DNA from 3 places in the Pontibacillus sp. ABV4_188 genome. Region 2 is predicted to be linked to each of the others. Evidence: a T-box and tRNA genes for the amino acid it is inferred to sense, from the RefSeq annotation. Region 2 holds a T-box; the other regions hold tRNA genes.
What was found. A T-box is a leader RNA that pairs with one kind of tRNA and senses whether it is charged. The one in region 2 lies ahead of thrS (threonine--tRNA ligase), so its partner is inferred to be a tRNA-Thr.

Region 1 (4,024 bases), 1.7 Mb from region 2:
TTATGAAGGTCTTGCATCACATATTTGCCGCTCGGTTTCAAATCAGCAATATGTGGTGTTTTTTCTTGAATTCGATTAAAGTCTTCCATGGTTAAATCCACTTCAATAGCATGAGCCATAGAAAGCAAGTGAAGTACCGCATTTGTAGAACCACCAAGTGCCATAACGACTGTAATCGCATTTTCAAAAGCCTCTTTAGTCATGATATCTTTCGGGTAAATATTATGCTCGAGTAAGGATCTAACTGCTTCCCCAGCCGACTCACAATCTTTTGCTTTATGGTCAGATTCAGCAGGGTTTGAAGAGCTTCCAGGTAAACTCATACCCATAGCTTCAACAGCAGATGCCATCGTATTTGCAGTGTACATACCACCACACGCTCCTGCACCAGGACATGCACTACACTCAATTGCGTTTAGTTCATTTTCACCTATGTCACCCTGATTATATTTTCCGACTCCTTCAAAGACAGAAACAATATCAACATCTTTCCCTTTATGAGACCCAGGAGCAATTGTGCCTCCATAAACAAAAACAGATGGCACCTCAGCATTGGCAATAGCAATCATACATCCTGGAATATTTTTATCACAGGCTCCGATTGCAACTAATCCATCCAAGTTCTGAGCTCCTACTACCGTTTCGATAGAGTCAGCGATCACATCTCTACTTGGTAATGAATAACGCATTCCCTGTGTCCCCATAGAGATACCATCCGATACAGTAATAGTATTAAAGATTAAGGGTAGCCCTCCTGCTTCTTGGGCACCTTTCTTTGCACGGATGGCTAAATCATCTAGGTGTATATTACATGGAGTTACTTCACTCCATGTACTTGCAATACCAATCATCGGCTTTTTAAAGTCATCATCTGTAACACCAACAGCACGAAGCATGGCCCGGTTCGGTGCTCTCATTGCACTTTCACTAAATACTTTACTATTTATTCGCAAATCTTTTGTCATTCAAAATCCCACCTCTTCTTTCGCATAATTATAGGACTCTTTACTTTAATCTTCAATGTTTTTTTCAGAAAAATTTTTTTATTTCGTAAATAATTAATATGTGTTTAAAGCAATTTATGTATAGAGTAAATGCAAGGTAGAGGGAGACAGGGGTAAAAATTATCTTATAGCCATTTTGATGTGTGTATTAATAGAGTCTTTCTACTAAAATAAAAAAAATCCCCGTTATGTTAACGGAGATTAGAGAAATTTATAAATGATTTTGTACCTATAAGTCCTAAACAAATTAGACATATAAAAAAATCGCTTTCGTTAGCGATTTCCATTACAATGTTAAGTTTTACGATACCGGTGGTCGGGCTCGAACCGACACTCCGTGAGGAACACGATTTTGAGTCGTGCGCGTCTGCCAATTCCGCCACACCGGCATATGAATGGAGGCGGCAACCGGATTCGAACCGGTGGTAAAGGAGTTGCAGTCCTCTGCCTTACCACTTGGCTATGCCGCCATATAAAAATGGAGCGGAAGACGGGATTCGAACCCGCGACCCCCACCTTGGCAAGGTGGTGTTCTACCACTGAACTACTTCCGCGAAAACTCTTGGCTGGCCCAGCTGGATTCGAACCAGCGCATGACGGTACCAAAAACCGTTGCCTTACCGCTTGGCTATGGGCCAATATTTATGGGGCGAATGATGGGGATCGAACCCACGAATGCCGGAGCCACAATCCGGTGCGTTAACCACTTCGCCACATCCGCCATAAAATGAAATTGGCAGGGGTAGTAGGAATCGAACCCACATCGGCGGTTTTGGAGACCGCTGTTCTACCGTTGAACTATACCCCTACTTACTGTAGTAATTATAATGGTGGAGGGGGCAGGACTCGAACCTGCGAACCCAGAGGGAGCGGATTTACAGTCCGCCGCGTTTGGCCAACTTCGCTACCCCTCCACGTTTTTTAAAGTATGCAGGCCAGAGGACTTGAACCCCCAACCTACTGATTACAAGTCAGTTGCTCTACCAATTGAGCTAGGCCTGCACAAAACATGGTGGCTCGGGACGGAATCGAACCGCCGACACACGGATTTTCAGTCCGTTGCTCTACCGACTGAGCTACCGAGCCAGTCTTATGTACTTTACAGTAACAAAAAAATATTTAATTGAAAAGTGGCGGTCCGGACGGGACTCGAACCCGCGACCTCCTGCGTGACAGGCAGGCATTCTAACCAACTGAACTACCGGACCATTAGTTGTGCCTAAAGATACACCATCATTTGTAATTCGAAGAAGTCTTTTCGACGTAGTACAAATTTAAATTGGTTGCGGGGACAGGATTTGAACCTGCGACCTTCGGGTTATGAGCCCGACGAGCTACCAGACTGCTCCACCCCGCGATAATGTTGAATACTTATTGCATATTCAATTATATGATGTTTGCAATGATCATGTGCATTGCATTTTTTAAAAATGGTGGAGGATGGCGGGCTCGAACCACCGACCCCCTGCTTGTAAGGCAGGTGCTCTCCCAGCTGAGCTAATCCTCCATGATATTAAGTGGTGACCCGTACGGGATTCGAACCCGTGTTACCGCCGTGAAAGGGCGGTGTCTTAACCACTTGACCAACGGGCCAATGAAAAGTTAGTGGCGGAGAGCGAGGGATTCGAACCCTCGAGACCCGTGTTTGGGCCTACACGATTTCCAATCGTGCTCCTTCGGCCACTCGGACAGCTCTCCATGGCTCCAACGGCAGGATTCGAACCTGCGACCGATCGGTTAACAGCCGATAGCTCTACCACTGAGCTACGTTGGAATCATGTCAAAAGACCGTTTGCCTTTTGATCAAAGTCAATAAAGTGACTTGCCTGGCGGCGTCCTACTCTTGCGGGGGTGAAACCCCGACTACCATCGGCGCTGAAGAGCTTAACTTCTGTGTTCGGCATGGAAACAGGTGTGACCTCTTCGCCAAAACCGCCAGACTCTTTATTGAATTTCTTCCTCGTCTTTTCAACGACAAGTTATATTTTATCTTGTTTCGGAAGGAAAGTCAAGAGGTATATTAGATTTTTTTCTAAGTACCTTCAAAACTAGATAAGAATTACGACATCGTGCCTGATCACGTGTTTGCGCTTGAACTGGCTTCCAGCTCCAACTCCCAGACCCTAGCGTATAAGTCATCTTCTTTCCAAAGGCTAATCGCCTTTTCCGAAGATCTGTCTTATCCGTACGGGTCTAAGCGGTCGTTTGCGCTTTAGATAGATAAGTCCTCGATTTATTAGTATCGGTCAGCTGCACGTGTCACCACGCTTCCACCTCCGACCTATCAACCTTGTCGTCTACAAGGAATCTTACTCACTCGAAGTGATGGGAAATCTCATCTTGAAGTGGGCTTCATGCTTAGATGCTTTCAGCACTTATCCCTTCCGCACGTAGCTACCCAGCTGTGCTCCTGGCGGAACAACTGGTGCACCAGCGGTGCGTCCATCCCGGTCCTCTCGTACTAAGGACAGCTCTCCTCAAATTTCCAACGCCCACGACGGATAGGGACCGAACTGTCTCACGACGTTCTGAACCCAGCTCGCGTACCGCTTTAATGGGCGAACAGCCCAACCCTTGGGACCGACTACAGCCCCAGGATGCGATGAGCCGACATCGAGGTGCCAAACCTCCCCGTCGATGTGGACTCTTGGGGGAGATAAGCCTGTTATCCCCGGGGTAGCTTTTATCCGTTGAGCGACGGCCCTTCCATGCGGTACCGCCGGATCACTAAGCCCGACTTTCGTCCCTGCTCGACTTGTAGGTCTCGCAGTCAAGCTCCCTTGTGCCTTTGCACTCTGCGAATGATTTCCAACCATTCTGAGGGAACCTTTGGGCGCCTCCGTTACTTTTTGGGAGGCGACCGCCCCAGTCAAACTGCCCACCTGACACTGTCTCCGGACCGGATTACGGTCCTGGGTTAGAATGTCAATACAGCCAGGGTGGTATCCCACGGATGCCTCCACCGAAGCTAGCGCTCCGGTATCGACGGCTCCCACCTATCCTGTACAAGCTGTACCAAC
Region 2 (4,024 bases):
AAATTGTTGTAAATGGCCCTCAAGTCTTTGTAGGGTATTACAATGAATCTGACAATGAAGGATCATTTCTTGAGATTGACGGGAAAACATTTTTCCGTACAGGAGACATAGGAAGAGTGGACGAAGAAGGATACTTCTTTATTGTCGATCGGGTGAAGAGAATGATTAACGCTTCAGGGTATAAGGTGTGGCCAACAGAAGTCGAATCACTCCTTTATAACCACCCTGCTATACAACAAGCCTGTGTAGTCGGAGTTCCTGATCCACGACGGGGTGAAACAGTAAAAGCCTTCGTGATTTTAAACGAGGAGGCAAAAGGCACAGTAGCTGAGGAAGAGATCATTGAATGGGCGAAAGAACACATGGCTGCCTATAAGTATCCTAGGCTCGTAGAGTTTCGGGATTCCCTTCCGACAACAAGTTCCGGAAAGATTCTGTGGAGGAAGTTGCAGGAGGAAGAGAAAAGTCAGGTGTAGTAAAGAACTGAAGATCGTATAACTGTTATGTCTTTAAGGGCGAAATCAAGTAGATTTTGCCCTATTTTTATTTGGATATGAACGAAAAAATCTAATGATTTATCTTTATTTACTCTTCAACTGAAGAGTAAATAGAAAATGAATGAATAATAGGATAAGCTGCTCTTACATACTTATAAATATTGGGTTTTCACAAGTAGTTAAACAACGAAAGAAATTTTGCATACAAAATTGTGAGGTGAAAGTATGCCGAGAGTAAAATATACAGATTCAGACGTTGCTTTAATGGCGAGGATGATGAGAGCAGAAGCGGTTAGTGAAGGAAAACAAGGAATGTTATATGTAGGTAATGTTATTGTAAATCGTGCTGCATCAGATTGTTTAGATTTCAAAGATCTCAGAACCATTTCTGATGTTATTTATCAAGTTCAAGGAGGCAATTACTCATTCGAGGCTGTACAAAAAGGGAATCTATTTTACAACAGAGCTAGATCGGCTGAAAAGCGTTTAGCAGAGAAGAATTTAAAATCCTGGAGACAATTCCCAGCAAAGTATTCCCTTTGGTACTTCAATCCATCAGGCTCTTGTCCATCGACATGGTTCGGTCAGCCTTTTGCAGGGCAATATAAGAATCATTGCTATTATGAACCGCAGGCAAATTCGTGCGCTAGTGTTTATCGCTAAATTTTAGGAATTGTATTGACTGCATACGAATTTTGGAATATAGTAGTAAAAAATAACAAAAGCTATGACGAGGACATGAGATTTCTGAACGGTTTTCAGAGAGGGAAGGGTGCTGAGACTTCCTAACGCAGCAGAATGCCTTACCCCCTTTGAGCTGTATAGGTGAACCTTTATTGTAATCTATACCGTAACCGCTACGTTACAGCCTCTTTGAGTCATTATGGATGTAATGAGAACTTGGGTGGAACCACGAGCAACACACTCGTCCCTTATTAGGGATGGGTGTGTTTTTTGTTTTCTATTTTTAATAGTTATTTTGCAATGAACAGGACATGAGAGATTCATACCGATTTACAGAGAAGGAAGGGTGCTGAGATCTTCCTAATGCAGGTGAATGGTCTTACCCCCTGGGAGCTTGCGCGGCTGAACGTTTAGTAAGCTTGCGCCGTAGATGCTACGATACAGCGGTCACGAAGCCGGTTTATTTTACCGGGAAGTGGGGTGGAACCACGGGTATGCGCGCTCGTCCCTTTTATAGGGATGTAGCGCGTTTTTTTATTTATAAAAAGGAGTGGTGAAAAGTGAATGAAAGCATGATTAACATTATTTTTCCAGACGGAAATGAAAAGATGTATCCACAAGGAAGTACGTTAGAAGATATTGCAGGCTCTATTAGCACTACTTTGAAGAAGAAATCTGTCGGAGGACGAGTGAACGGGCAATTGTTTGATTACAAGCGTCCTATTGAGGATCATGCACAGATTTCTTTAGTCTCATTGGATTCAGATGATGGTTTAGAGTTGATGCGCCATACAAGTGCCCACGTATTAGCGCAAGCCGTAAAACGAATATATGGGGAGGCGAGGTTCGGAGTAGGACCAGTCATTGAAAATGGATTCTACTATGACGTAGATGTAGAAGATTCTATACAAAAAGAAGATCTTCCAATGATTGAAAAAGAAATGAAGAAAATAATTGATGAAAATTTGGAAGTGAAGCGAGAAATCTTAACACGAGCGGAGGCGGAACGGCTCTTCGCCCATGATCCTTATAAGATGGAGTTACTACAAGCAATTCCTGGTGATGAACCTGTATCCGTTTACCGCCAAGGGGAATTCGTAGATTTGTGCAGAGGTCCACATGTTCCGTCTACAAAGTGGATTAAATCGTTTTCCATTACGAATGTAGCAGGTGCTTATTGGAGAGGAGACAGCAACCGTGAAGTATTGCAGCGTATTTATGGGATCGCTTTTCCTTCTAAAGAAGATAAACAAGCGTATGTACACTTCTTAGAAGAAGCGGAGAAACGTAATCATCGCAAGTTAGGGAAAGAGCTTGATTTATTTATGTTCTCTGAAGAAGCTCCGGGAATGCCGTTTTATTTACGAAATGGTCAGACAATCCGGAATGAATTAGAAAAATTCCTAAGAGACTTGCAACATTCTTTTGACTATGAAGAAGTTCGGACACCAATGATGATGAACCAGCGCCTATGGGAACAATCTGGGCACTGGAATCATTATAAAGAAAATATGTATTTCTCCGAAGTGGATAACCAGCACTTTGCTCTAAAGCCAATGAACTGCCCGGGTCATATGCTGATTTATAAGGACCAGCTTCACTCATACCGTGATCTTCCGATTCGAATGGCGGAATTCGGTCAGGTTCATCGTCATGAATTTAGCGGTGCATTGAATGGGATGCTTCGGGTGAGGACCTTTTGTCAGGATGATGCTCATATCTTTGTGACTCCGGAGCAAATTGAAAATGAGATTCGCTCAGCCCTTAATCTGATTGAATATGTGTATGAGACATTTGGCTTCGAGTATTCGATTGAGCTTTCTACGAGACCTGAAGATTCAATGGGAGATGATGCTCTATGGGACCAAGCCGAAAATGCATTAGAAAAAGTCCTTGATTCCCTTGATTATAAGTACAGTGTAAATGAGGGAGATGGTGCTTTTTACGGGCCTAAGATTGATGTGCATATTAAAGATGCTCTAAATAGAAGCCATCAATGTGCTACCGTCCAGCTTGATTTCCAAATGCCTGAGAAATTTGATTTATCCTATATTGATCAAGACGGCAATAAAGCTCGGCCTGTTGTTCTCCACCGAGCGGTGTTTGGTTCTATTGACAGATTTTTAGGTATTCTGATTGAACACTTTGGAGGAGCTTTTCCTGACTGGCTTGCCCCTGTTCAGGTAAAAGTCATTCCAGTATCGAACCATGTTCATAAACAGTATGCCGAGGATGTGAGAGACCGTTTAAAACACAAAGGGGTGCGGGTGGAAGTTGATTTTCGAAATGAGAAGCTAGGGTATAAGGTTCGTGACGTGCAGATGAAGAAAGTACCGTACCTACTCGTGGTGGGAGATCATGAAGAAAAACACGGAGCTGTGCAGGTCAGGCGGTACGGTCAAGAAGGAACTTACAACGTCTCATTAGAACAATTTGAAAAAGACTTGCTGAATAGGGTGTCGGATCGAGTTCTAGAATAAGAGGTGATGAAGAGGTAATAGATGAAAAATAGAGGGCAACCCTATGTAGACCATAAAAGGATAGGGACACAGGTGACCGAATTATGGTTAATGATCAACATGAATTAGTCGTTAACTCATAAAGAATAGACGTACTCTATCAGGGTACGTCTATTATTCAGTATTTATATTGGATTCAGTAAAATTATATAAAATAATGTAAGATATGTTCTTTATTTTAAATTAACATCTTTTAGTTTGATGATAGGAGGTATCTATGGAAAACCTTGATAAAATATATAATTTAGAAGAATATGATGATCCGGCTCGTTATGATGGTCAGAACCATACGTATAAGCGTGATATTCCGCTTCTTTTGAAGTG
Region 3 (4,024 bases), 1.9 Mb from region 2:
AAGGTTTCCTGAGGAAGGCTCGTCCGCTCAGGGTTAGTCGGGACCTAAGCCGAGGCCGAAAGGCGTAGGCGATGGATAACAGGTTGATATTCCTGTACCACCTCCTTTCCGTTTGAATGACGGGGGGACGCAGTAGGATAGGGAATCCGCTCCACTGGATGTGAGCGGCCAAGCAGTGAGTGAGATGCATAGGCAAATCCGTGCATCAATCACAAGCTGTGATGGGGAGGGAACTATAGTACCGAAGTTCCTGATTTCACACTGCCAAGAAAAGCCTCTAATGAGGAAAGAGGTGCCCGTACCGCAAACCGACACAGGTAGACGAGGAGAGTATCCTAAGGTGATCGGGAGAACTCTTGTTAAGGAACTCGGCAAAATGACCCCGTAACTTCGGGAGAAGGGGTGCTCCTTCATAGGAGGAGCCGCAGTGAAAAGGCCCAATCGACTGTTTAGCAAAAACACAGGTCTCTGCGAAACCGAAAGGTGAAGTATAGGGGCTGACACCTGCCCGGTGCTGGAAGGTTAAGGGGATGAGTTAGCTTAGGCGAAGCTTTGAACCGAAGCCCCAGTAAACGGCGGCCGTAACTATAACGGTCCTAAGGTAGCGAAATTCCTTGTCGGGTAAGTTCCGACCCGCACGAAAGGTGCAACGAATTGGGCACTGTCTCAACAAGAGACCCGGTGAAATTATACTATGCGTGAAGATGCGCATTACCCGCGACAGGACGGAAAGACCCCGTGGAGCTTTACTGTAGCCTGATATTGAATGTTGGTACAGCTTGTACAGGATAGGTGGGAGCCGTCGATACCGGAGCGCTAGCTTCGGTGGAGGCATCCGTGGGATACCACCCTGGCTGTATTGACATTCTAACCCAGGACCGTAATCCGGTCCGGAGACAGTGTCAGGTGGGCAGTTTGACTGGGGCGGTCGCCTCCCAAAAAGTAACGGAGGCGCCCAAAGGTTCCCTCAGAATGGTTGGAAATCATTCGCAGAGTGCAAAGGCACAAGGGAGCTTGACTGCGAGACCTACAAGTCGAGCAGGGACGAAAGTCGGGCTTAGTGATCCGGCGGTACCGCATGGAAGGGCCGTCGCTCAACGGATAAAAGCTACCCCGGGGATAACAGGCTTATCTCCCCCAAGAGTCCACATCGACGGGGAGGTTTGGCACCTCGATGTCGGCTCATCGCATCCTGGGGCTGTAGTCGGTCCCAAGGGTTGGGCTGTTCGCCCATTAAAGCGGTACGCGAGCTGGGTTCAGAACGTCGTGAGACAGTTCGGTCCCTATCCGTCGTGGGCGTTGGAAATTTGAGGAGAGCTGTCCTTAGTACGAGAGGACCGGGATGGACGCACCGCTGGTGCACCAGTTGTTCCGCCAGGAGCACAGCTGGGTAGCTACGTGCGGAAGGGATAAGTGCTGAAAGCATCTAAGCATGAAGCCCACTTCAAGATGAGATTTCCCATCACTTCGAGTGAGTAAGATTCCTTGTAGACGACAAGGTTGATAGGTCGGAGGTGGAAGCGTGGTGACACGTGCAGCTGACCGATACTAATAAATCGAGGGCTTATCTATCTAAAGCGCAAACGACCGCTTAGACCCGTACGGATAAGACAGATTTTCGGAAAAGGCGATTAGCCTTTGGAGAAAAGATGACTTATACGCTAGGGTCTGGGAGTTGGAGCTGGAAGTCAGCTCAAGCGCAAATACGTGATCAGGCACGATGTCTTAATTCTTATCTAGTTTTGAAGGTACTCCTTCAACAAAACAATAGTATGGCGGTTTTGGCGAAGAGGTCACACCTGTTCCCATGCCGAACACAGAAGTTAAGCTCTTCAGCGCCGATGGTAGTCGGGGTTTCACCCCCGCAAGAGTAGGACGCCGCCATGCTTTGTTATCTTATAAAAGCTATCCAAGAGACTTCTTCTAGGACAGATGGATTTGACAATATTCCAACGTAGCTCAGTGGTAGAGCTATCGGCTGTTAACCGATCGGTCGCAGGTTCGAATCCTGCCGTTGGAGCCAATTTGCTTCCATAGCTCAGTCGGTAGAGCACTTCCATGGTAAGGAAGAGGTCGCCGGTTCAAGTCCGGCTGGAAGCTCTCTGTAAGAAAATTATATTTGGCCCGTTGGTCAAGTGGTTAAGACACCGCCCTTTCACGGCGGTAACACGGGTTCGAATCCCGTACGGGTCACCACTTATTTATAATCATGGAGGATTAGCTCAGCTGGGAGAGCACCTGCCTTACAAGCAGGGGGTCGGTGGTTCGAGCCCGCCATCCTCCACCATTTCATTTATTTATCTGCCGACCTAGCTCAATCTGGCAGAGCAACTGACTTGTAATCAGTAGGTTGGGGGTTCGAGTCCCTCGGTCGGCACCAGCAAGTTATGTTCAATTAAATAAATTCTTGCATAATAAAATGCAAGCATGGTATACTATTATTTGTGTTTGGAGGGGTAGCGAAGTTGGCCAAACGCGGCGGACTGTAAATCCGCTCCCTCTGGGTTCGCAGGTTCGAGTCCTGCCCCCTCCACCATTTATTGGCCCATAGCCAAGCGGTAAGGCAACGGTTTTTGGTACCGTCATGCGCTGGTTCGAATCCAGCTGGGCCAGCCACTTTATAAAGAGCCATTAGCTCAGTTGGTAGAGCATCTGACTTTTAATCAGAGGGTCGGAGGTTCGAATCCTCCATGGCTCACCACTTTTCACATTAACTTAGTTGATGTGTTTTTAGTTTGCGGAAGTAGTTCAGCGGTAGAACACCACCTTGCCAAGGTGGGGGTCGCGGGTTCGAATCCCGTCTTCCGCTCCATATATGGGGCCTTAGCTCAGCTGGGAGAGCGCCTGCTTTGCACGCAGGAGGTCAGCGGTTCGATCCCGCTAGGCTCCATTCTAAACCTTAAGTCTAATAAGACTTAAGGTTTTTTCGTATATCTAAAAAATTTAATGGCGGCTATTTATAAGAAAATTCTTTCAATACCGGGTGTTTTTCGTATATATATACAAATTTCTGTCCAGTTGAGTCATTGTCTCAACTATGGCTACAATGGGGGTAGAGTTAAAGGAGGAGGATGGGACAATGAATCGTAAACTTTCAATTATTGGAGCACCTATGGACTTAGGACAGAATCGCAGAGGTGTAGATATGGGGCCTAGTGCACTTCGTTATGCAGGGGTAATTGAGCGATTAGAACGTTTAGAGTATGATATAGAGGATCTTGGTGATGTTCATATTCCTCGGCCAAATAGAAAAGAAGAACAAGAGAGTCACTTGAGAAATTTAAAAGAAGTAGCAGTAGGAAATGAAAACCTGGCTGAGACAGTGGATCAGGTTGTGACATCAGGTAGATTCCCATTGATCATTGGCGGGGATCATAGTATTGCTATCGGATCTCTTGCTGGAATTGCGAAACATTATGACAATCTTGGTGTAATTTGGTATGATGCTCATGGGGATTTAAATACAGGAGATTCGTCCCCTTCTGGAAATATCCATGGTATGCCTTTAGCTGTGAGCTTAGGTATTGGTCATGAACGTTTGACGAACATTCATGGATATGAGCCAAAAATAAAACCAGAAAACATCGTTATTATAGGAGCGCGCTCTCTTGATGAGGGTGAAAAACAATTAATTAAAGAAAAGGGAATTAGGGTATATACGATGCATGAGATTGACCGCATGGGAATGCCAGGAGTCATTAAAGAATCTGTAGAATACTTAAAGGATCGGACGGATGGAGTGCACCTGAGTTTAGATTTGGATGGTTTGGATCCTAATGAGGCGCCTGGAGTTGGAACACCTGTTATGGGTGGAATGAGCTATAGGGAAAGCCACTTAGCAATGGAAATGTTTGCTGAGGCTAATTTTATTACTTCAGCGGAATTTGTTGAAGTGAATCCAATATTGGATGAGAAGAATAAAACTGCTACGGTAGCAGTTGGATTAATGGGATCATTATTTGGAGAAAATTTAAAATAGATTCATAGAGTAAAATAGGCGAAACAGCAGCTTATTCACATAAGT

Region 1: it encodes a tRNA-Thr, which carries the amino acid that the T-box ahead of thrS (threonine--tRNA ligase) is inferred to sense. The anticodon was not compared.
Region 3: it encodes a tRNA-Thr, which carries the amino acid that the T-box ahead of thrS (threonine--tRNA ligase) is inferred to sense. The anticodon was not compared.

The regions. Positions count from the first base shown of each region.
Region 1 covers NZ_CM149975.1:643,222-647,245, reverse strand. The annotation lists gene ilvD (dihydroxy-acid dehydratase) at 1-965, opposite strand, end outside; tRNA gene ACYX4O_RS03335 (tRNA-Leu) at 1,312-1,393, opposite strand; tRNA gene ACYX4O_RS03330 (tRNA-Cys) at 1,401-1,474, opposite strand; tRNA gene ACYX4O_RS03325 (tRNA-Gly) at 1,484-1,558, opposite strand; tRNA gene ACYX4O_RS03320 (tRNA-Gln) at 1,568-1,642, opposite strand; tRNA gene ACYX4O_RS03315 (tRNA-His) at 1,650-1,725, opposite strand; tRNA gene ACYX4O_RS03310 (tRNA-Trp) at 1,739-1,812, opposite strand; tRNA gene ACYX4O_RS03305 (tRNA-Tyr) at 1,833-1,918, opposite strand; tRNA gene ACYX4O_RS03300 (tRNA-Thr) at 1,934-2,006, opposite strand; tRNA gene ACYX4O_RS03295 (tRNA-Phe) at 2,015-2,090, opposite strand; tRNA gene ACYX4O_RS03290 (tRNA-Asp) at 2,136-2,212, opposite strand; tRNA gene ACYX4O_RS03285 (tRNA-Met) at 2,285-2,361, opposite strand; tRNA gene ACYX4O_RS03280 (tRNA-Val) at 2,436-2,511, opposite strand; tRNA gene ACYX4O_RS03275 (tRNA-Glu) at 2,523-2,597, opposite strand; tRNA gene ACYX4O_RS03270 (tRNA-Ser) at 2,611-2,702, opposite strand; tRNA gene ACYX4O_RS03265 (tRNA-Asn) at 2,704-2,778, opposite strand; rRNA gene rrf (5S ribosomal RNA) at 2,829-2,944, opposite strand; rRNA gene ACYX4O_RS03255 (23S ribosomal RNA) at 3,221-4,024, opposite strand, start outside.
Region 2 covers NZ_CM149975.1:2,341,912-2,345,935, reverse strand. The annotation lists gene ACYX4O_RS12010 (long-chain fatty acid--CoA ligase) at 1-476, shown strand, start outside; gene ACYX4O_RS12005 (cell wall hydrolase) at 723-1,160, shown strand; T-box leader at 1,216-1,433, shown strand; gene thrS (threonine--tRNA ligase) at 1,742-3,661, shown strand; gene ACYX4O_RS11995 (class I SAM-dependent methyltransferase) at 3,918-4,024, shown strand, end outside.
Region 3 covers NZ_CM149975.1:171,133-175,156, forward strand. The annotation lists rRNA gene ACYX4O_RS00960 (23S ribosomal RNA) at 1-1,572, shown strand, start outside; rRNA gene rrf (5S ribosomal RNA) at 1,772-1,887, shown strand; tRNA gene ACYX4O_RS00970 (tRNA-Asn) at 1,949-2,023, shown strand; tRNA gene ACYX4O_RS00975 (tRNA-Thr) at 2,028-2,100, shown strand; tRNA gene ACYX4O_RS00980 (tRNA-Glu) at 2,122-2,196, shown strand; tRNA gene ACYX4O_RS00985 (tRNA-Val) at 2,212-2,287, shown strand; tRNA gene ACYX4O_RS00990 (tRNA-Thr) at 2,304-2,380, shown strand; tRNA gene ACYX4O_RS00995 (tRNA-Tyr) at 2,451-2,536, shown strand; tRNA gene ACYX4O_RS01000 (tRNA-Gln) at 2,542-2,616, shown strand; tRNA gene ACYX4O_RS01005 (tRNA-Lys) at 2,626-2,701, shown strand; tRNA gene ACYX4O_RS01010 (tRNA-Gly) at 2,738-2,812, shown strand; tRNA gene ACYX4O_RS01015 (tRNA-Ala) at 2,818-2,890, shown strand; gene rocF (arginase) at 3,080-3,979, shown strand.